3 regions of the Kocuria oceani genome follow, and region 2 is predicted to be linked to each of the others. Evidence: riboswitches for the same ligand, from Rfam matches in the RefSeq annotation. Region 2 holds a riboswitch; each other region holds the start of a gene.

Region 1 (6,921 bases), on a different contig from region 2:
ATCGCGAACAGCGAGTCGCCGTGGCCGGGGGCGTAGCGGCGCAGGGCCACGGTGGTCAGCGCGGTGCCGGAGGCGAGCAGGGCCTGCTCCAGGGTGTGCAGCGAGCTGAGCCCGCCGGTGCCCATGATCAGCCGGGAGGACAGCTCGGTGCCGTCGAGCACGATCGGGTCCACGGTGGGCGCGAGGTGGGATGCGGGGTGGGTCATGTCAGCCTCCCTGGACGGCGGTGATGATCTCGACGGCCTGTCCCTCGGCCACGGGGGTGCGGCCCCAGCGGCTGCGCGGGACCACGGCGGCGTCCACCGCCACCGCCACGCCCAGCCGGCGGCCGTCCAGCGGGGCGCCGTCGGGGCCCAGGGGCCGCCCGACGGTCTCGGCCACGAGGTCCACCACGGTGGTGTCCCCGCCGACGACGTGCGGGCGGCCGTTGAGGGTGATGGCGGTCATCGGGTGCTCCTGTTCGGGGTGCGGGACCCGATCGCGAGGTCCACGGAGGGCGCCTCGACCGGGCGGTCGAAGCGGTGCGGGTCGGTGCTGGCCAGGTGTTCGGCGTCGGGGCCCGGATCCGTGCCGGACCGCCCGAGCACCAGCTCCGCGGCGAGGCGGGCGGCCAGCGGGGCGAGCAGGACGCCGTGGCGGAAGTAGCCGGTGGAGACCACGAGACCGGCCGCCGGGTCTCCCCCGGAGCCGCGGACGCGGCCCAGGTACGGGATGTCGTCCGGAGTGCCGGGCCGGGCGCGGGCCATGGCCTCGACCAGCTCGAGGTCGGCGACGCCGGGGACCACGGCCTGGGCGTCGCGCAGCAGCCGGAACACGCCCCCGGCGCTGATCCCGTCGAGGTCGTCCTCGCGGGAGGTCGCCCCGATCACCACCGTCCCGTCGTCGCGGGGCACCAGGTAGACGGGCACGCCGTGGACCACACCGCGGACGGTGCGCTCGAGCAGGGCGGGCGCCCCGGCGGGCGGGCGGGCGCGGAGGATGTCCCCGTGCACCGGGCGCAGCGGCGGCCGCCAGGACCCGGGCAGGCCCTCCAGGTCGCTGAGACCCGTGCCGGGGGCGAGGACCGTCTCCGCCGCCGAGACCATCCCGCCGCCGGCCAGGCGCAGACCCGTCACCGCGCCGTCGGGGCCGTGGCGCAGCCCCGCGGCGCGGTCGTGCACCAGGCGGGCGGGCCCGCCGTCGGCGCCGTCCGTTCCGCGGGGCCCGGACGGTGCGGGGAGCTCGGGGGCGACGAGGGCGGCGAGCAGCCCTGCCACGAGCCGGCGCGGGTCCACCTGGTGGTCGTCGGGAATGCGGTGCACGGCGGACAGCCGCGGGCTCAGGGCCGGCTCCAGGGCCCGGGCCGCGCGCAGCGCAAGCGGCTCCACGGCCAGGCCGTGGCGCCGCTGGAGCTCGCGCAGGTCCGCCAGGGCCTGCCGGTCGGCGGCGTCGACGCCGCACACGAGCGTCTCGGTGGCGCGGTAGCCCACCGAGCCGCCGGCGGCCTCCTCCACGGCGGCCACGAACGCCGGGTAGGCGCCGGCCGAGGCGAGCATCAAAGGATAGAGCGGCTCCTGCTGGTACTGGACCTCGCTCACCGGGGCGAGCATCCCGGCTGCCGCCCGGCTGGCCCCGGCGCCGGGCTCGGGATCCACCACGGCCACCGAGCGGCCGCGGCGGCGCAGCTCCCAGGCCGTGGCCAGGCCGACCACCCCGGCCCCGACCACGGCGACGTCGGCCCGCACGTGCTGGGCGGCGGGCATCGGAACGGGGGGCGCGGATGTCACCGGCATCGTCCTTTCCTACGGCGGCATGACCCGCATCAGGTGTGGCGGTCGGCGCCGAACGCCCTCTCAGCCCCGTGGGGCTCCCGCAGAACCGCTGACCTATCATCAGCGTGTGACCCAGCATACCCAGGACACCGCTGCCCCCGCCGCCTCCGAGCTGCGCATGACGCGCACGGACCGGCTCCTCGCCGCCCGGCTGTACGTGTGCACCGACGCCCGCCGCGCACAGGGCGACCTCGAGGAGTTCCTGCACGCCGTCTGCGCCGGCGGGACGGACATCGTCCAGCTCCGGGACAGGAGCATCGACACCGACGAGGAGATCGCCGCGCTGCGCCTGCTGGGCCGGGTCGCCGCCGAGTACGACACGCTGGTCGCCGTCAACGACCGCGCCGACCTCGCCGCGCTCGTGGGCGCCGACGTCTTCCACGCCGGCCAGCACGACCTCACCCCCGCCCAGGCCCGGCAGCTGCTGGGCCCCGACGTGCTGATCGGACGCTCCACCCACGACCTCGGCCAGGCCCGCGCCGCGCTGGCCGACCCGGACGTGGACTACTTCTGCACCGGGCCCGTGTGGGAGACCCCCACCAAGCCGGGCCGGTCCGCCACCGGCCTTGACTTCGTGCGGGAGGTCGCCGCACTGACCGAGGCCCGGCTGGACGCCGACCAGGCGGCCGCGCCCGTGCCCTGGTTCGCCATCGGCGGCATCGACGAGCAGCGCCTCCCCGAGGTGCTGGCCGCCGGGGCGCGCGGCGCCGTGGTGGTCCGGGCGGTCACCGAGGCCCCGGACCCGCGTCTGGCGGCCGGACAGCTGCGCAGCCTGCTCCCCGCCTGACCCCTTCCCCGCCCGGCACCCTCCCTGCTCGGCACGTCTCCTGCCCGGCCCCCCCGGGCGGGGACGTCCCGAAGGGCACGACGGCCACAACTCCCCACCGGCTCCCCGCCGCCGCACAGCACCGTCTGAGAGCATGGACCTCACGGACGACGACGGAGGAGTGGCCCATGGACCCCGAGCTCGACCCGCAGGTGCGGCACGCGGTGGAGCATCCCGCGCAGACCGCCCGCGGCCCGGAGGACGTGCAGCTGCGCGTCCGGCTGGCCGGCGAGCCCGCCCGGCGAGCGCTGGGCACCCACTGGGAGGAGGGCGCCCCGGAGGACGCCGCCCCGGGCGAGGACCGGCTCGCGGCGGCCGTGCTGCTGGCCACCCTCTTCGGCGACACGTTCTGGCTCGAGCGGGCGGCCCGGCTGCCCGGTGACGTCCCGGGCTGTCCCTCCGCCCCGCCGAGCGGGCTGCTGGAGTTCACCCGCGTGCCCGGCGCCCGGGCGGCCATGGCCTCGGTGCTGGAGCGGCCCCTGCTCACCGGGCTGCTGGAGTGGGGCACGAACCCGCTGCCCGAGCAGCCCCCGCTGATCGTGGCGCAGGCCGCCCGGGACCTCTCGATCCCCGACGACGGGCGCGTCTACCGGGTGGTGCGCCGCCGCGCCGAGCGCTTCCTGGCCCGTGAGTACGACGGCTCGGAGTCGCTGGAGCGGTTCGTGACCCTGCTGACGGAGGCCGAGAAGGGCCACCGCGAGGACGGGCCGGTGCTCTCCGGCGAGACGCTGCCGCCCGCCGCTCCCCCGGCCGCTCCTCCACCGCCGGCAGCCCCGGCGCCGCGGGCACCCGGGGACGGTCCGGCCGGGCCGCCGCCGTCGAACCCCTCGATCGCGGACGCCCCGCAGGCTCCGCAGTGGGGCGTCAGCCCGTCCACGCCCGCTCCGCCGCCGCCCGGGCAGGTCGGCCGGCCCGGGGCTCCCGGGGAGCCGTTCCCGGGCCAGTCCCAGGGCGGGCCGTTCCCCGGTCCGGGCGCGGGCGGCCCCCTGGCGGGGACCGGCGGCCCGGCGGCCGGCGGATGGCCGCCGCGCCCGGCCCACGATCCCGAGGAGGACGACTCCGACAACCTCAAGGCCTGGGGCCTGGTCCTCCTGGCGATCGTGGCGGTGATCGTGGCGCTGATCTTCGTGCTCTGACCGGGACGGCCTCGCGCCCGGCCCCGAGGTGACGGATGCCCCCAAGATACTTGCACGGGAAATATTTTCCGGGGTATCCTTGGGGACATATCAACCTTTGTGGTGCCGACGCCGACGGAGAAGCCCGAGATGCCGATCTTTCCCCAGAACCCCGACCCCCGGAGCCTCACGCCGCGCCCGGCCGACGACCTGCTGTCCGCCGGGACCCGGATGGGCGCCGTGGAGCTGCTCGTGGCCGACCTGGACACGATGCTCGCCTACTACACGGACGCCGTGACCCTCGAGGTCCTCGCCCACGCCGGGGACACGGCCGTGCTGGGTCGTGACGGCCGGACCGTGCTGCGCCTGCGGCAGGTCCGGGAGCTGCCGCCGGCCCGCCGCGGCCAGGCGGGGCTGTTCCACACCGCGGTGCTGTTCGAGGACGAGCCGGCCCTGGCGGCCGCCCTGGCCTCGGTCGCCGCCGTGGCGCCGCGCTCCTTCACCGGCAGCGCCGACCACCTCTACAGCCAGGCGTTCTACTTCGACGACCCCGAGGGCAACGGCGTGGAGCTCTACACCGACCGCCCCCGGGACACCTGGCGGCGGGAGGCCAACGGGCTGCTGACACTGGCGTCCAACCCGCTGGACCCCACCTCGTTCCTGAGCGAGCACCTGCGCGAGCCGGCCGGTGCGCGGCCGGCGGCGCCGCCGGCCACCCTCGGCCACGTGCACCTGCAGGTCGGTGACATCCCACAGGGCCGGCGGTTCTACGTGGACGTGCTGGGCTTCGAGGTGATGAGCGACATCGGCTCGGCCCTGTTCATCGCCGCCGGTGGGTACCACCACCACATCGGGCTCAACACCTGGCACAGCGCCGGGGCGGGCCCGCGGGCGGCCTCCCTGGGCCTGGGGCAGGTCAACATCGACCTGCCCACGGCCGAGGACGTCGCCGCCCTGCAGGCCCGGCTGACCGACCACCGGGTCCCCACCCGGCACGACGGCGCCGTGCTGCGCTTCGAAGACCCCTGGAACACCCTCATCCAGGTGGGCGTCGCCGCATAGGCCCCACGCGGAACGGGACCCGGACGCGGCGGTGGCGCAGGACGCCGGGGATGCGGCCGGCGTCGCCGAGGGGCTGACCACGGGCGAAGTCGGCCCACAGCCGGCGCACCTGCCGGGCGGCGGCATCGATGTCCTCCCACGCGGCGCCGGCGACCAGTCCGGTGCCCGCCCAGGTCGGCTCGTCGCCGAAGAGCAGGGGCAGGTCGACCGTGTGGGCCGCCCCGTACGGGTTGCCCGGGGCCGCCCAGGAGATCACGTAGCGGTGGGCCGTCCCGCCGGCGCGCACGTGCCGGCGGGCGAAGCGGCGGATCGCCCGGGAGTAGACGGACCGGGTCGCCCAGCCGACCACGGCCCGGCGCAGCACCGGCCCCAGCAGCGGCACGCGGGTCCACCGCTGCAGGGCCGGCACCGTGGGCAGGTAGAGCCGCGCCTCCTCGGTGGTGTGGCCGATGAGGACGTCGATGTGCCGGGCCGCCCGGTCCCAGGCCGCGTCGATCTCCTCCTCGGCGGGCAGCGGGTGGTGGCCGTACTGGGTGCCGAAGGGCATCGCCCCCAGCAGCCCGAAGGGCGCCGCGTGCCGCTCCACCTCCGCCTGGGCGGCGACCACGTCGGCGGCGGGCATCCCGGCCGTCACGACCTCCGCCGCAGCGGCCATGGCGGCGTTCATCCGCTCCCGGCCGCGGGCGATGCCCAGCGGCGGGCTCTGGATGACGGCACGGCGGAACAGCGCCTCCGCGCCGGGGACGGCCATGAGGTGGGCCACGGCGTCACCGCCGGCGGACTGGCCGAAGGCGGTCACGTTGTCCGGGTCGCCGCCGAAGGCGGCGATGTTGCGCCGCACCCACCGCAGCGCCTGGAGCTGGTCGAGCAGCCCGAGGTTGGCCGGGCGGGCGTGCCCGGAGCCCAGGTAGCCGAACAGGCCGAGCCGGTAGGTGACCGTCACGACCACCACGCGCTGCTCGGCCACCAGCGGCTTCGGGTCCATGATCGGGGCGTCCCCGGCCCCGGTGGTGTAGGAGCCGCCGTGGATCCAGACCAGCACGGGCAGGCCCTCGCCGGCCCGCGCGTCGCGGGGCAGGGTGACCGAGAGCCGCTGGCAGGCCTCGTCCTGCGGCAGGTCGCCGAGCGCGTCCCCCAGCACCGAGGCGAGGAAGGGCGAGCGGACCTGGGGGCAGGCGGGGGCCGGGCCCGTGGCCGGGAACGGCTCGTCCCGGTCCGGGGCGGGGACGGGAGCGGCGAAGCGGTCGGCGGTGGCGTAGGGGATGCCGCCGGCCCGGACCACGGCGCCGTCGGCCCTGGCGTGGACGGGACCGCAGGGCGGGGTGAACGTGAAGGTGGAGGTGGTCATGCGGTCCTTCCTCTGGGGTCCTGTTCCCGTGGCGGGCCGGAACCCGCGGACCGGCCGGGCGGGGCCGGCCCGCGGGCCCGACGGGTCTGGCGGGGTCAGGCGAACGGCTGCGAGGCCCGGTCCAGGGCCTCGACCTCCTCGGCGGAGAGCGCCAGGCCGGGGGCGGCCATGAGCGCCGGCACCTGGTCGGGCCGGGAGGCCGAGGCGATGGGGGCGGTCACGCCCTTGGCCAGCAGCCAGGCGAGCGCCACCGTCGTCGGCTCGGCCCCGCGCGCCTCGGCCACGTCCACCAGGGCGTCGACGACGGCGAGGCCCTGGTCGTTCAGGTGCGCCCCCGCGGCGCCGCCGCGGGCCCGGCCCTCGAGGTCGGCGGCCGTGCGGTACTTGCCGGCGAGGAAGCCCGAGGCGAGGCCGAAGTAGGGGAAGACCGCCACCCCGAACTCCCGGGCCAGCGGGGCGAGGTCCTGCTCGTAGGAGCGGCGGCCCACCAGGTTGTACTCGGGCTGGATCGCCACCGGCACGGTGAGGTGCTCGCGCTCGGCGGTCTCGAACCACTCCCGCAGCCGCTGCGGGCTGTAGTTGGACAGTCCCACCGCCCGGACCTTCCCGGAGCGGACGAGCTCGTCGAAGGTGGCCGCCTGCTCGGCGACGGGCACCGACTCGTCGTCCCGGTGGGCGTAGTAGAGGTCGATCCGGTCGGTGCCGAGCCGTCGCAGGGACTCCTCGAGGGCCGCCACCACGTTGTCCCGGCCCAGGCCG
Region 2 (6,921 bases):
AGAACGTGCTGCCCTCCATGGAAGCGGCGTTCATCGACATCGGCCGGGGCCGCAACGCGGTGCTCTACGCCGGCGAGGTCAACTGGGACGCCTCCCGCCTCGAGGGCGGGCCGCGCCGGATCGAGGTCGCCCTGAAGTCCGGGGACTCGGTGCTCGTGCAGGTCACCAAGGACCCGGTGGGGCACAAGGGCGCCCGGCTCACGAGCCAGATCTCCCTGCCCGGCCGCTACCTGGTCTACGTCCCGGGCGGCTCGATGACCGGGATCTCCCGGAAGCTGCCCGACGTCGAGCGCGCCCGGCTGAAGAAGATCCTGAAGGACCGCCTGCCGGACGGGGCGGGCGTCATCGTGCGCACCGCCGCGGAGGGCGCCTCCGAGCAGGAGCTCACCCACGACATCAACCGGCTGCGGGCCCAGTGGGAGCAGATCCAGGAACGGGCGGGCTCCACGAAGACCCTGGCCCCGGAGATGCTGTACGCGGAGCCGGACCTGACCATCAAGACCGTCCGCGACGTCTTCAACGAGGACTTCACCACAATGGTCGTCCAAGGTGACGAGGCGTGGGACAACATCGAGGCGTACGTGACCTACGTCGCGCCGGACCTGCTGGACCGGCTCCAGAAGTGGGACGAGGACGAGGACCTGTTCGTGAACCAGCGTGTGGAGGAACAGATCCAGAAGGCTCTCGAGCGCAAGGTCTTCCTGCCCTCGGGCGGCTCGCTCGTGATCGACCGGACCGAGGCCATGACGGTCGTCGACGTCAACACCGGCAAGTTCACCGGGTCCGGGGGCAATCTCGAGGAGACCGTCACCAAGAACAACCTGGAGGCGGCCGAGGAGATCGTGCGGCAGCTGCGGCTGCGGGACATCGGCGGCATCATCGTCATCGACTTCATCGACATGGTGCTCGAGTCCAACCGTGACCTCGTGCTGCGCCGGCTGGTGGAGTGCCTGGGACGGGACCGCACCAAGCACCAGGTGGCCGAGGTGACCTCCCTGGGGCTGGTGCAGATGACCCGCAAGCGCATGGGCACCGGCCTGCTCGAGGTGTTCTCCGAGCCCTGCGAGCACTGCGCCGGCCGCGGCGTCGTCGTGCACGACCACCCGCTGGAGGGCCGCACCGGCGGCGTCCCGGGCGAGACCCGCGACCAGCGGCCCAACCGCACCGACCGCAAGCGCAACCGCCGCGGCCAGGGCGAGCAGCAGCCCGCCCGTACGGAGGCACGGAGCGCCGAGCCGGATCCGGCGGAGAAGGCGAAGGCCGAGGCCGCGCGCACGGCGTTCGCGACCATCGCGGCCGCGACCCACCACGAGGCCTCGGAGGAGGCGGAGCCGCCCCGCGCCGAGGAGCCGGCCGCCCCGGCCGAGTCCCGCCCGGAGGGTTCCGGTCGCTCGCGGAAGAAGCGCCGCGGCAAGCGCAGCCGCAACCGCGGCCAGGGCGCGGAGACCGCCGCCGAGCAGCAGGATGAGGGGGACACCCGGTCCCCGGCCGAGCCCGCGCCCGCCGTGGAGGAGCCCGCGGCCGAGCAGGGTTCCCGCCTGACGATCAAGGGCGAGGTCATCGAGCTGCCGCAGGGCCACGCGCCCGTCGCCGAGGAGCCCGCCGAGGCACCCCGGCTGAGCCTGGACTCGCTGGCTGAGGCCTTCGACCAGCGGGGGCCGGAGCAGCGGACCGCCGCGGCCGCCGACGACGCCGGGGCTCCCGCCGCCGAGCCCGAGGACGCGACGGCCGAGCCGGCGCAGGCCCCCGCCCGGGAGCGGCGGGCCACGAGCCAGGCCCCGGCCGAGCCCGCCTCCGGGACGCCGGCCGAGGCGCCTGCGGAGCCGGCGCGCCCGCGCCGCCGCTCCCGCCGTGCCTCGGCCCCGGCCGCCCGGCCGGGGGAGGCCCAGGTGACCGCCGGTCAGGCGGCCGCTGCCGAGGGCGGGCGGCACGAGGCGACGACCGCCGCGGAGCTCCCGCAGCGCGCTCCCGCCGGACACGGGCCGACCGTCGTGGGCGTCGGCGTCAAGGCCGAGGACCTCAGCAGCGGCCGGCCCGCCGGTCAGGACTGAGCGCCCCTCCGCCGTGGCGACCCGGAGGACCCCGACCGGCCGGTCGGGGTCCTCCGCCGTCACAGGACCCGTGCCCCCGGTCGGACCGGCCCGCCGCCTGCCGGACTCCTGCCGGTCCGCCGCCGGACTCCGCGGCCGTCACACGGCCGGATCTCCTGTCCGGCCGCGCGGGGCCGGGAGTAGCGTGGTCGCACCACACGCGGGCGGCCCGACCGGGTGGACCCCCGGCCCGCAGCGCCGAGGGGATGACCATGAGCAGCAAGCAGATCGTACTCACCGCGGGCGCCGACCTCTTCGGACACCGGGACCCTGCGGCCCTCGACCGGTACTGGGCCCCGGACTTCCGGCAGCACTCCGGGCTCGGGCCCGACGGCCGGGAGGGGCTCCGCGCCGTCCTCGAGCAGCTGCCGGACGACTTCCGGATCGACACCCTGCGCGTGCTCGAGGACGGGGACATGGTCGCCGTCCACTGCGTCTACCACGGTCTCGGTCCGGAACCCCTGGTGGCGGTGGACGTCTTCCGCGTGGCCGGCGACCGGCTCGCCGAGCACTGGGACGCCCTCGAGCCGCTGCCCAGGGGAGCCGCCGGCGCGCACCGGGTCGACGGCCCCCGGCAGGTCACGGACCACGAGCACACCGCGGCGAACAAGGCGCTGATCACCGAGTGGGTGCACGGACGTCTCCTCGGTGCGGACCGGGAGGCCCTCGAGGAGCTGGCCCGCGACCCGCGCTTCGTCGAGCACGGCGCCGGACCGGAGTCCCGGCTCGCCCGGCGCGCCCTCCACCGGGTGCTCGGCGAGGGCGGCTTCGTCCTCACCGTCACCGAGGGGGTGCTCGAGCCCGACGGCGAGGGCGGGGAGCCCGGCGACCCGCGTCCGGCCGGCTGCTACGACCTGTGGCGGGTCGCCGACGGGCGGATCCTCGAGCACTGGGAGGTCGTCCAGCCCGTCCCGGAGCGGATGCCGCACGGCAACGGGTTCTTCTGACCGGGCGGCCGTCTCCGCGGCGGTCCGGGCGGGTCCCCGGCCGCGGGGCCGGGGACCCGCCGCGCCCGGCACCGACGGGCGGCTAGACTGGCGGAACACCTGACACGGGGTGCCGCGCGAGCGGCTGAGATCACACCCGTCGAACCTGATCTAGCCAGTACTAGCGAAGGGATGTCGCTGATGCGCGATGCCGTACCCCTGCCCGCCCGCACCGCAGGAGCCGAAGGGGCGCCGCCGGACCCCGCGCTCGCCGAGGACGCCGCCACGGCCCTCGAGGAGCTGCGCGCCGCAGCGCCGCTGGTGCAGTGCATCACCAACACCGTGGTCGCCAACGTCACTGCCAACGTCCTGCTGGCCGTGGGCGCCTCCCCGGCCATGACCGACATCCAGGGCGAGGGCGGGATCTTCGCGGAGCTCGCCGACGGACTGCTCGTCAACACCGGCACGCCCACCGCCGAGCAGCGCGGGGCCGCCTACGAGGCGGTCGGCGCCCGGCAGCGGGCCGGACTCGCCTGGGTGCTGGACCCCGTGGCCGTGGGCGCCCTGCCCGTGCGCACCGCGCTGGCCCGCGACCTGCTGCGGCACCGGCCGGCGATCGTGCGCGGTAACGCCTCGGAGATCATGGGCCTCGCCGGCGGCGCCGGAGGGCGGGGCACGGACGCCACCCACGGCGTCGACGCCGCCCGGGACGCCGCCGCCGCGATCGCCGCGCAGGCCGGCTCCGCGGTGGCCGTCTCCGGGCCGGTCGACCTCGTGCGCGCCCCGGACGGGAGCGTGGTGCGCGTGCCGCACGGCACGCCGCTGCTCACCCGGATCACCGGCGGCGGATGCGCCCTGGGCGCCCTGATGGCCGCCTTCACCGCCGTGCGCGCCGACCCCGCCGCGGCGGCGACCGCCGCCACGACGGTCTACACCCTGGCGGCCGAGGACGCCGCCGCCGGCTGCGCCGGCCCCGGATCCTTCGCCGTGGCCCTGCTGGACCGGCTGCACGCCATCACCCCGGAGCAGCTCGCCGCCCGGGCGGAGCTCGTGCGCGAGGAGGGTGCCCGGTGAGCGCCCGCCTCGACCCCGCCGCCCTGGCCCTGCACCTCGTCACCGACACGGCGCTCAGCGCCCCGCGCAGCGTGCCCGACGTCGTGGCGGCCGCCGTGGCCGGGGGAGCCACCATGGTCCAGGTCCGGGAGAAGCACGCCCCGGCCCGGGACCTGGTCGCCCTGCTCGTGGCCGTCGCGGAGCGCGTGGGCCGGGACGTCCCCGTGCTCGTCGACGACCGCGCCGACGCCTACCTGGCCGCCCGGGCGGCCGGGGCGGCCGTGGCCGGGGTGCACGTCGGCCAGTCCGACCTGCCCGTGGAGCTGGCCCGGCGGATCTGCGGACCGGACGCGGTGCTGGGCCTGAGCGCCGCCACGGCGCCGGAGCTCGACGCGGCCGCCGCCCTGCCCCCGGGCACCGTCGACTACCTGGGCGTCGGCGCCGTGCGCGCCACCCGCACCAAGCCCGACCACCCGGAGCCGCTGGGCGTCGAGGGGTTCGCCCGTGCCGCGGCACGCAGCGCCCTGCCGTGCCTGGCGATCGGCGGGGTGCGGGTCGAGGACGCCGCGGCCCTGCGTGCCGCCGGGGCGGCCGGACTGGCCGTGGTCTCCGGCATCTGCGCCGACCCCGATCCCGCGGCCGCGGCCGCCCGCTACGTGCGCGCCTTCGGCCGCGTCCCCGAGGAGGTGGCCCGATGAGCCCCCAGGTGCCCCGCGTCCTGGCCGTGGCCGGCACCGACCCCACCGGCGGGGCGGGACAGCACGCGGACCTGAAGTCGATCGCGGCGATGGGCGGCTACGGCATGAGTGCCGTGACGGCCGTCGTGGTGCAGAACACCCTCGGGGTGCGCTCCGTCCACGTCCCGCCCGTGGAGTTCCTCGCCGCCCAGCTGGACGCCGTCGCCGAGGACGTCGAGATCGACGCGGTGAAGATCGGCATGCTCGGCTCCGTGCCGGTGATCGAGACGGTGACCCGCTGGCTCGAGGACCGCCGGCCGCCGGTGGTGGTCCTGGACCCCGTCATGGTCGCGACCTCCGGCGGGCGCCTGCTCGAGCGGGAGGCCGAGGACGCGCTGCGCGCGATGCTCGGCCACGCCGACCTCGTCACCCCCAACCTGCCCGAGCTCGCGGTGCTCGCCCAGGAGGAGGTCGCGTCCTCCTGGGCGGAGGCCCTGGCGCAGGGCCACCGGGTGGCCCGGGCCCACGGCACCCTGGTGCTCGTCAAGGGCGGGCACCTCACCGGGGACCGGACCCCCGACGCCCTCGTGGGCCCGGACGCACCGGAGCCCCTCGCCGCGTTCGACGGCGCCCGGGTGCCCACCGAGAACTCCCACGGCACCGGCTGCTCGCTCTCCTCGGCGCTGGCCACCCTGCAGGCCCGGCACGGGGACTGGGCGCACAGCCTCGGCATCGCCCGCGCGTGGCTGCGCGGGGCGCTCGAGCGCTCCGGGGACCTGGCCGTCGGCCACGGCAGCGGCCCGGTGCACCACTTCCACCACGTCCAGGACGCGCTCGAGAGCTGGGGCGCGGCACCGGCCCGCTTCAGCGACGAGCTCTGGGCGGCCTCCGCCGGGCTGCGCCGGGAGATCGAGGAGCTCGACTTCGTCCGCGGCCTGGGCGACGGCCGGCTCGAGCCCGAGCGGTTCCTCGCCTACCTGGACCAGGACCTGCAGTACCTCGACGGCTACAGCCGGGCGCTGACCCTGCTCGCCGCCCGGGCCCCGGACGAGCGGCAGCGGCTGTTCTTCGCGACCGGCGCGGTGTCCTGCACCGAGACGGAGAGCGAGCTGCACCGGGCCCGCCTGCGGCACGCCGAGCCCGGGGCCGCCGGCGCCGGTCCCGGGGAGGTGACGCGGCGCTACACCTCCTTCCTGCTCGCGGCCACCGCCGCGGAGCCCTACCCGGTGGGCCTCGCCGCGGTGCTGCCGTGCTTCTGGGTCTACGCCGACGTCGGCCGGCACCTGGGGGAGCTCGCGGCGGCCGCCGGGGCCGCCGAGCACCCCTACGCGGACTGGCTCGCCACCTACGCCGACGAGGGCTTCCAGGAGGCGACCCGCACGGCCCGGGAGCTGCTCGACGAGGCCGCCCGGGGCGCGGCCCCGGCCGTGCGGGAGCGGATGCGGGAGGTGTTCCTGGAGGCCTGCGCCCTGGAGCGGGACTTCTTCGCCGCGCCGGTCCCGGCGGTTCGGTTGGCGGGCATTGACGGGATCGAGTAGTCTTGATCTTCGGTGCCATGCCGGTGCGCGCGTGTTCCAACTCGACACCCCACCTGGCGGCACATGCGGGTGCAGTTCCTGAATTGCGGCGAACCTGCGCTGACCACGGCCTGGTCCCACGGGCCGGTCACCGTCAGCTCGTCTCAACGTCGTTGGTCCTGACAGGGGTGCGCTCGACCCACACTGTTTACACATGACGTCGAGAGAAGTGAGTTCCCAAGTGGTGTACGCGATTGTCCGCGCTGGCGGCCGCCAGGAAAAGGTTTCCGTCGGAGACCTCGTTACCCTTGACCGCGTCGCCGGCGGAGCAGGCAGCACCATCGAGCTTCCTGCTCTTCTGCTGGTGGACGGGGACAAGATCACCTCGGATGCCCAGACCCTGGCCGGCGTGAAGGTCACGGCCGAGATCGTCGGCGACCTGCGCGGTCCCAAGATCTCCATCCAGAAGTTCAAGAACAAGACCGGCTACAAGAAGCGCCAGGGCTTCCGGGCCGAGCTGACCACCGTCAAGGTGACCGGTATCGACGCCTGATCGGCGCGATTCCCCCTCCACATACCGGACGCCAGTCCCAACACGAAGGTAGGCACACCTCATGGCACACAAGAAGGGCGCGAGCTCCACTCGCAACGGTCGGGA
Region 3 (6,921 bases), on a different contig from region 2:
TCACCGACAGCCGCGTGGCACGGCGCAGGGACTGGACCAGCAGGGTGAACGCCTGCCCGCCGAACTCCCGCAGCACGCCCACCGGGCCGTGCCCCGAGCCGGCGCCGCGGGCCCGGCGGGCCATCGCCAGCGTGGACCACTCGGTGAGCATCACGCCCACCAGGCGCAGTGCCGCCAAGGAGGCCAGCACGAACCGGGCGGGCAGCCGCAGCGTCTGGGCCAGTCCGTCGGCGAGGTCCGTCGGATCCGTGCTGAGCACGACGAGCAGGCCCGACAGCGCCAGCGCGAGCCCACGCAGGGCGATCGCCGCGCCCGCGGCGACCGACCCGGCCGAGAGCTCGGTGATCCCCAGGTCGAGCAGCACGGGCCCGGAGTCCTCGGCGAGCAGCGCCGTGCCCCACCCGCTCACGAGCGCCGCGAGCAGCAGGGGCCAGGCGCGCAGCAGCTGCGCCGGCGGGCGCCGTCCGGCCAGCGTCAGCAGCAGCACCTCGCCCAGCAGCACGATCCCCGACGTCACGGGATCCGCGCTGAGCAGCAGCGTCACGGTCAGGGCCAGGGCACCGGCCAGCTTCACCACGGGATGGGCGCGGCCCAGCAGGGAGGCCCGGGCCGCCGGGCCGATCACGGGCGCGCTCACCGGACCTGCTCCGTGGCCGGCCGGAGCCCCGGCACGGGCGTGCCCGGCTCCACCACGACGCCCTGTGCGGGCGCACCGGACTCCACCACGGCACCGCGTCGAGGAGCACCCGGCTTCAGCACGACGCCCCGTCCAGGAGCACCGGACTCCACCACGGCGCCCCGTGCGGGAGCGACCGGCTCCGGCACGATCCCGGGGGCGGACGTTCCCAGCTCCAGCACCTCGGCCCCGAGCGCCCGCACGAAGTCCTCGTCGTGGGTGACCGCGAGCACGGCCGTGCCGGCATCCACGACCTCCAGGAGCAGGTCCACGAGCTCGGCCCAGGTCAGGGCGTCCTGGCCGAACGTGGGCTCGTCGAGCACCAGGACGTCCGGATCGGTGGCCAGCACCGTGGCCACCGACAGCCGCCGCTTCTCACCGCCGGAGAGGGTGAAGGGGTTCGCGTCCGCCAGGTGGGTCAGCCGCAGCCGGTCGAGCAGCTCTCCCGTGCGACGGTCCCGGTCGGCCGCCGGGGTGCCCGCCAGACGGGGGCCGAGCTCGAGCTCGGCCCGCACGGTGGCGCGCAGGAACTGGTGCTCGGGCTCCTGGAAGACCGTCCCGACGCGGGCCACCAGGTCCGGTCCGGCCCACTCCAGCGGGTCCGGTCCGGCGCCGCGGGCCAGGGCCGGGTGCGCGGTCACGGTGCCGCGCACGGGCGCCAGCAGGCCCGCCAGCGTGAGCGCCAGGGTCGACTTCCCGGCGCCGTTGGCGCCCGTCACGGCCAGTGCCCGGCCACGGAGCAGGTCCACTCCCACGCCGGTCACCGCGGCCGGGAGGTCCCGGCCCGCCGCGGCATCGCTCAGCGCCCGGCCCCGCCGCCGCGCCCGGCGCCGGGCGCGCAGCTGCCGCGCGGAGGGCTGGGTGCGCGAGACGGCCAGCGCGGCCGCGCTCAGCAGCGGCTCCGCGTCTCCCCGGGGACGGGCGGGCGCGCGGGTGGGCGGGACCCGCCCGGGAACCCAGACCCCGGCGCGGCTCAGCTCGTCGGCGGCCTCCCCCAGGACCTGCGCCGGGGACCCGTCGTGCGTGATCCCCCCGTCGCGGCCGAGCACGACGACACGGTCCACGACGTCGGCCCACACCGCCACGCGGTGCTCCACGACCACCAGAGTGGCCCCGCTGCGGTCCAGGCAGCGTGCCACCGCGTCCCGGACCTGCCGCACCCCTGCGGGGTCCAGGTTCGCGGTGGGCTCGTCGAGCAGGAGCAGCCCCGGGCTCATCGCCACGGCACCGGCGAGCGCCAGGCGTTGCTTCTGCCCGCCGGACAGGGCGGCGGTGGGATGGTCGAGCGGCAGGGTCAGCCCCACGTCGTCGAGGGCGGCGCGGACCCGGGGCCAGATCTGTTCCCGGGGCACGGCGAGGTTCTCGAGGCCGAAGGCGGTGTCGTCCCCGATACGGGACAGGACCACCTGGGACTCGGGGTCCTGCTGCACGAGCCCGGCGCGTCCCCGTGCCCGGTCCGGGTCCGTGCCGTCGAGCAGCAGCTCCCCGTGGCGGGAGAGCCCGTCGTCGTCGTGCAGCACCCCCGCGAGGGCGTGCAGGAACGTCGACTTGCCCGCCCCGCTCGGCCCCAGCAGCAGCACCCGCTCCCCCGGCTCGACCACCAGGTCGATGCCCCGCAGGGCGGGGGCCTCCCGGCCGGGGTGGTGCCAGCCGAAGCCGCGGGCCTCGACGCGGGCCCCCGCGGCGGCGGGCGTGCCGGGAGGACGCACCGCCGCGGCGGTCATCGCCGTGCGACCCGGCCCGAGGCCAGGCCCTGCAGCACGCCGGTGGCTGCGAGCGCCTTCACCACGGCCCACATCAGCAGGCCGGCGAGCACCGCGCCCGAGAGGGCTGCGAGGACCACGTAGACCACCTGGTGGCCGAGGGCCCACTCGTAGTTGTAGATGATGCTCTCGTTGACGCCCAGGAAGATGCCGCTGACCGCGCCCGCCGCGGCGGCCACCGCGGCGTTGTAGCGGCGGTAGCGCACCGCGGCGAAGACCAGCTCGGCCCCGATGCCCTGGAGGAGGCCGGACAGGATCACGGTCCAGCCGAAGTGGGTGCCGAGGAAGCCCTCGATGACGGCGGCGAGCAGCTCGCAGAACAGCGCGGCGCCCGGCTTGCGGATGATCAGACCGCCGAGCACGCCGGCCACGAGCCAGCCGCCGGCGATCAGCCCCACGGCGGGCGGATAGGTCACCGCGGCGGCTCCGACCACGGGATAGAGCAGGTTCGACCACGCCCAGAAGACGACCGCGCACACGGCGGCGAGGACGGCGGCCACGACGATGTCGACGACCCGCCAGGACGAGGACCCGGGCGCACGGTTGCGGCCGGCGGGACGGTGCGTGGTGGTGTTCATGGTGCGTTCCTCCTGGGCTCAGCGAGCCATCGGTGCCAGGAGGGGAGGGGTCCGCGCGGACACGGCCGGAGCTCACGTCCGCGAGTCACCCCTGAGGTGCTCGACTCCCTTCGCCGGTGCTAACCGGAGCAGGTTCGAGGGTCTGCGGTGATCCGCACTCTCAGCGCTGTGCCGCCGTTGCCGGCGGGGTGCGCTCCCCTGTCGTTTCAGTGGCACCGAGTCTACCCCTCCCCTGCCCGCACCGCCGCACGCACTGACATCCGGACTGTCGCCTGGACTGTCGCCGGTGCTGCCGCCGGCACGTCCGCCGTTCCGTTCCTGCCCGCGGGGCGTCCGGCGCTCCTCCCGCGGCGCGTCCGCCGGACGGCGAAGGGGCCCGTCCGCCCGGACACCGTTGCGGTGTCCGGGCGGACCGGCCCCTTCGTGAGGTGGTCCCCGGGGATCAGACCTCGGCCTGGCTGGAGGCCTTGGGGTTGTTCCGGGGCTGGTTCTCCATCTTCGCGACCTGGCGGGAGATCGCGACCTTGATCACCGTGCCGACGAGTCCGGTGACGAGCGACCAGATGATGATGCCGGTCCACGCCTCGTCCGGGTCCGGGTTCTTGGCGGGGGGCGGGTCCCCCGTGATGCGCGTCCACGCGGCGCCGAGCACCTTGTGCGAGAGCGCCACGCCGCCCAGCGAGAGGCCGGTGCCGGCGAGTTCGAGGATCTTCGTGTTCATGGACTGCTGCTCCTTGTCGTCGGGGCGGCGCGGATGCGCCCGTCGATCGTGCCCAGCCTAACGCGTCCTCCCGGATCCGTCAGTCTGCTGTCCGTCGGCGTGCTGCCCGTCCGCGCCCGGCGGGTCCGTGAGGGCCGCGTCGGTGAGGGCCGCCCCGGCCGCGTCGGTGAGGGCCGCCCCGGCCGCGGCCTGCCCGCCGCCGTTCTGCTCACCGGCACGGTTGAGCACCTCCTGCAGGTCGTCCTGCGTGAGGGTGGCCCGGTTGAGGTGCTTGGTGCGGTAGGTGGAACGGCCGACCATGTGCGCCGAGACGGGCACGGTGAGCAGCTGGAAGACCCAGCCCAGGATGATCAGCGGGATCATGACCGGGTCCCGGTTCTCCAGGGCGACGGCGGTGAGCATGAGCAGCAGCCCGAACACCTGCGGCTTTGTCCCCGCGTGCATGCGGGTCAGCAGGTCCGGGAACCGGACCAGCCCGATCGCCGCGGCCAGGGACATCAGCGCCCCGAGGACCAGGCACACGGCCGCGGCGGCGTCCAGGACGGTGTCCAGCACGGGGCTCACTTCCCGTGCTCGGCGGTCTGGGTGGCGAAGCGCGCCACCGTCACGGCGCCGATGAACCCCACCAGGGAGACGATCACCATGAGGATGAGGTTGTCGAGATGGCCGTGGTAGGCCATCTCCACGGCGAGCGACGCCGCCACGATGGCCAGCAGGACGTCGGTGGCCACCACCCGGTCCAGCAGCGACGGCCCCTTGGCCAGCCGGTACAGGGTGCCCGCGGCGGCCGTGCTGAGCAGCACGGCCGCGACGGCCACGGCGATCTCCATCACGAGCGGTCCTCCTCGGTGGTCTGGGGGTTCTCGGCGGCCCGGGGATTCTCAGTGGTTCCGGTGCTCCCGGCGGGGACGTCTCCTCGCCGGCCGCCGACGATCTGCTGCTCGGCCGTGACCGGGGAGCCGATCGCCGCGCTGTCCCCCTGCTCGGACTGCGCCGCGCCTCCCCCTCGGCGTTCGGCCCGCAGGGCGGTGAGCTCCTCCCGGGTGCCCATGATGCGGATCCACGCGGCCTCGACCTGCCGCACGGATCGCCGGAAGGACTCGGCCTCCTCGGGGGTGCGGACGTTGAGCGCGTGGAAGTAGAGCGTCCACCGGGAACGGTCCACCTCCACGAGGATGGAGCCCGGGATCAGGGCCATGGTGTGGCCGGTGGCGGTGAGCAGCAGGTCCGAGCGCGTGCGCAGCTCCACGCCCACGACCGCGTTGCGGGCCCGCGGGCCCACGAGGATCGCGACGAGCATGACGCCCACGCTGGCCTTGGCGACCTGCCACACGAAGGTCACGGCGAAGAGGGCGAACTGCAGCAGGTTGAACCGGCCCGAGAGCTGCACCGGGGGCAGGTAGAGCACCCAGGTCACGAGCAGTGCCAGCAGCGCGCCGAACAGCAGGTTGCCCACGCCGAAGTCGCCCCACAGGGCACCCCAGACGAGCACGAGCCACACCAGCAGCGGCAGCTCGACGAGCAGGGAGTTCTTGGGACGCGAGCTCACGGGGCCTCCTCCACCACGGGGCGGGGAACCGATCCGGGGTCCAGCACGGCGGTGACGTAGCGCTCGGGGTGGACGAGGTTCTCGGCCGCGTTGTCGGCGAGCTGGAAGATCGGGCCGGCGAACACGGTGAGGGCCACGCCCACGACGACGAGCGCGGAGGCGCCGCCGAGCATGGAGGGCGACATCAGCCGCACGTCGCCCTTGCCGGCGAACTGCCCCTCCTGGTCGTCGACGGACCCGGAGGTCAGGAGGAAGCGCGAGCCCGCCGGGACCGGGGCCAGCAGGATCGGGTCCGGGTACTCCGCGTCCTCCGGGGTGCGCAGGAACACGCGGTTCCACACGCGGATCATGGCCAGCAGGGTCAGCAGGGACACCGCCACGGAGCCCGCCACCAGGACGTAGGCGAGCGGGTCGCCCCGGTTCACACCGGCCTGCAGCAGCCCCGTCTTGCCGAGGAAGCCGGAGAACGGCGGGATGCCGCCCAGGTTCAGCGCGGGCACCAGGTAGAGCAGCGCCAGCAGCGGCGAGATCTTGGCCATGCCCGCGAGCCGGTCCACGTTCGTGGACCCGCCGCGGCGCTCGATCAGCCCGGCCACCAGGAAGAGGCTGGTCTGGATCACGATGTGGTGGGCCACGTAGTAGACCGTGGCGGACAGCGCCTCCTGGCTGCCCACGGCCACCCCGAAGATCATGTAGCCGATGTGGCTGATGAGGGTGAAGGACAGCATGCGCTTGATGTCGATCTGGGCGAGCGCGCCCAGGATGCCCACCACCATGGTGAGCAGCGCGACCCACATCAGCAGGGTGTCGAGCCGGTCCCCCGGGAAGAGCACGGTCTCCGTGCGGATGATCGAGTAGACGCCCACCTTGGTCAGCAGCCCGGCGAACACGGCGGTGACGGGGGCGGAGGCCGTCGGGTAGGAGTCCGGCAGCCAGAAGGACAGCGGGAACACCGCCGCCTTGATGCCGAAGGCGATGAGCAGCATGACGTGCAGCTGCATCTGGGTGCCCACCGGCAGGTCGGCGAGCTTCACGGAGAGGTCGGCCATGTTGATGGTGCCCGTGGCCGCGTAGATCATGGCGATGGTGATCAGGAAGAGCACCGAGGAGATCACGGAGACCACCACGTAGGTGACGCCCGTGCGGATCCGCTGGACCGTTCCGCCCATCGTCATGAGGACGTAGGACGCGGTGAGCAGGATCTCGAAGCCCACGTACAGGTTGAACAGGTCACCCGCGAGGAAGGCGTTGGAGACCCCGGCCACGAGGATGAGGAAGGAGGGGTGGAAGATCGAGATCGGGCCCTCCTTGTCGCCGTCGGCCACGCCCTGCCCGCTGGCGTAGACCAGCACCGCGAGCGAGACGACCGTGGAGACCACGAGCATCAGCGAGGAGAGCTGGTCGACGACCATGACGATGCCCCAGGGCGCCGCCCAGCCGCCCAGGTGGACGGCCTGGGGACCGACGTCCCACGTGCCCACCAGCACCGCGGCCTCGACCACGAGGGTGAGCACCAGGGAGCCGATCGCCACGGCGCGCTGCAGGGCGTTGCGCCGCAGCAGCACGAGGCTCAGGGCCGCGCCCAGGAAGGGGATGATGACCGCCAGCGGGGCCAGCTGGGCGAGGTGGAGGGT

What was found. A riboswitch is a leader RNA that binds a small molecule or an ion and turns the genes downstream of it on or off. The one in region 2 is predicted to bind thiamine pyrophosphate.
Region 1: it holds a riboswitch for thiamine pyrophosphate, as region 2 does, so the genes downstream of both, PU704_RS18835 (FAD-dependent oxidoreductase) here and thiM (hydroxyethylthiazole kinase) in region 2, are expected to answer to the same signal.
Region 3: it holds a riboswitch for thiamine pyrophosphate, as region 2 does, so the genes downstream of both, PU704_RS05805 (ECF transporter S component) here and thiM (hydroxyethylthiazole kinase) in region 2, are expected to answer to the same signal.

Annotation. Positions count from the first base shown of each region.
Region 1 covers NZ_JARAMH010000030.1:14,709-21,629, forward strand. The annotation lists gene PU704_RS18825 (thiazole synthase) at 1-206, opposite strand, end outside; gene thiS (sulfur carrier protein ThiS) at 208-447, opposite strand; gene PU704_RS18835 (FAD-dependent oxidoreductase) at 444-1,772, opposite strand; TPP riboswitch at 1,762-1,863, opposite strand; gene thiE (thiamine phosphate synthase) at 1,930-2,598, shown strand; gene PU704_RS18845 (hypothetical protein) at 2,766-3,773, shown strand; gene PU704_RS18850 (VOC family protein) at 3,903-4,814, shown strand; gene PU704_RS18855 (carboxylesterase family protein) at 4,789-6,162, opposite strand; gene PU704_RS18860 (aldo/keto reductase) at 6,258-6,921, opposite strand, start outside.
Region 2 covers NZ_JARAMH010000007.1:41,592-48,512, forward strand. The annotation lists gene PU704_RS09380 (Rne/Rng family ribonuclease) at 1-2,051, shown strand, start outside; gene PU704_RS09385 (nuclear transport factor 2 family protein) at 2,303-3,037, shown strand; TPP riboswitch at 3,133-3,226, shown strand; gene thiM (hydroxyethylthiazole kinase) at 3,218-4,090, shown strand; gene thiE (thiamine phosphate synthase) at 4,087-4,767, shown strand; gene PU704_RS09400 (bifunctional hydroxymethylpyrimidine kinase/phosphomethylpyrimidine kinase) at 4,764-6,284, shown strand; gene rplU (50S ribosomal protein L21) at 6,505-6,816, shown strand; gene rpmA (50S ribosomal protein L27) at 6,878-6,921, shown strand, end outside.
Region 3 covers NZ_JARAMH010000004.1:98,345-105,265, reverse strand. The annotation lists gene PU704_RS05815 (energy-coupling factor transporter transmembrane component T family protein) at 1-637, opposite strand, end outside; gene PU704_RS05810 (ABC transporter ATP-binding protein) at 634-2,400, opposite strand; gene PU704_RS05805 (ECF transporter S component) at 2,397-3,017, opposite strand; TPP riboswitch at 3,106-3,227, opposite strand; gene PU704_RS05800 (DUF4235 domain-containing protein) at 3,460-3,738, opposite strand; gene mnhG (monovalent cation/H(+) antiporter subunit G) at 3,796-4,293, opposite strand; gene PU704_RS05790 (MrpF/PhaF family protein) at 4,299-4,571, opposite strand; gene PU704_RS05785 (Na+/H+ antiporter subunit E) at 4,568-5,287, opposite strand; gene PU704_RS05780 (Na+/H+ antiporter subunit D) at 5,284-6,921, opposite strand, start outside; gene PU704_RS05775 (Na(+)/H(+) antiporter subunit C) at 6,921-6,921, opposite strand, start outside.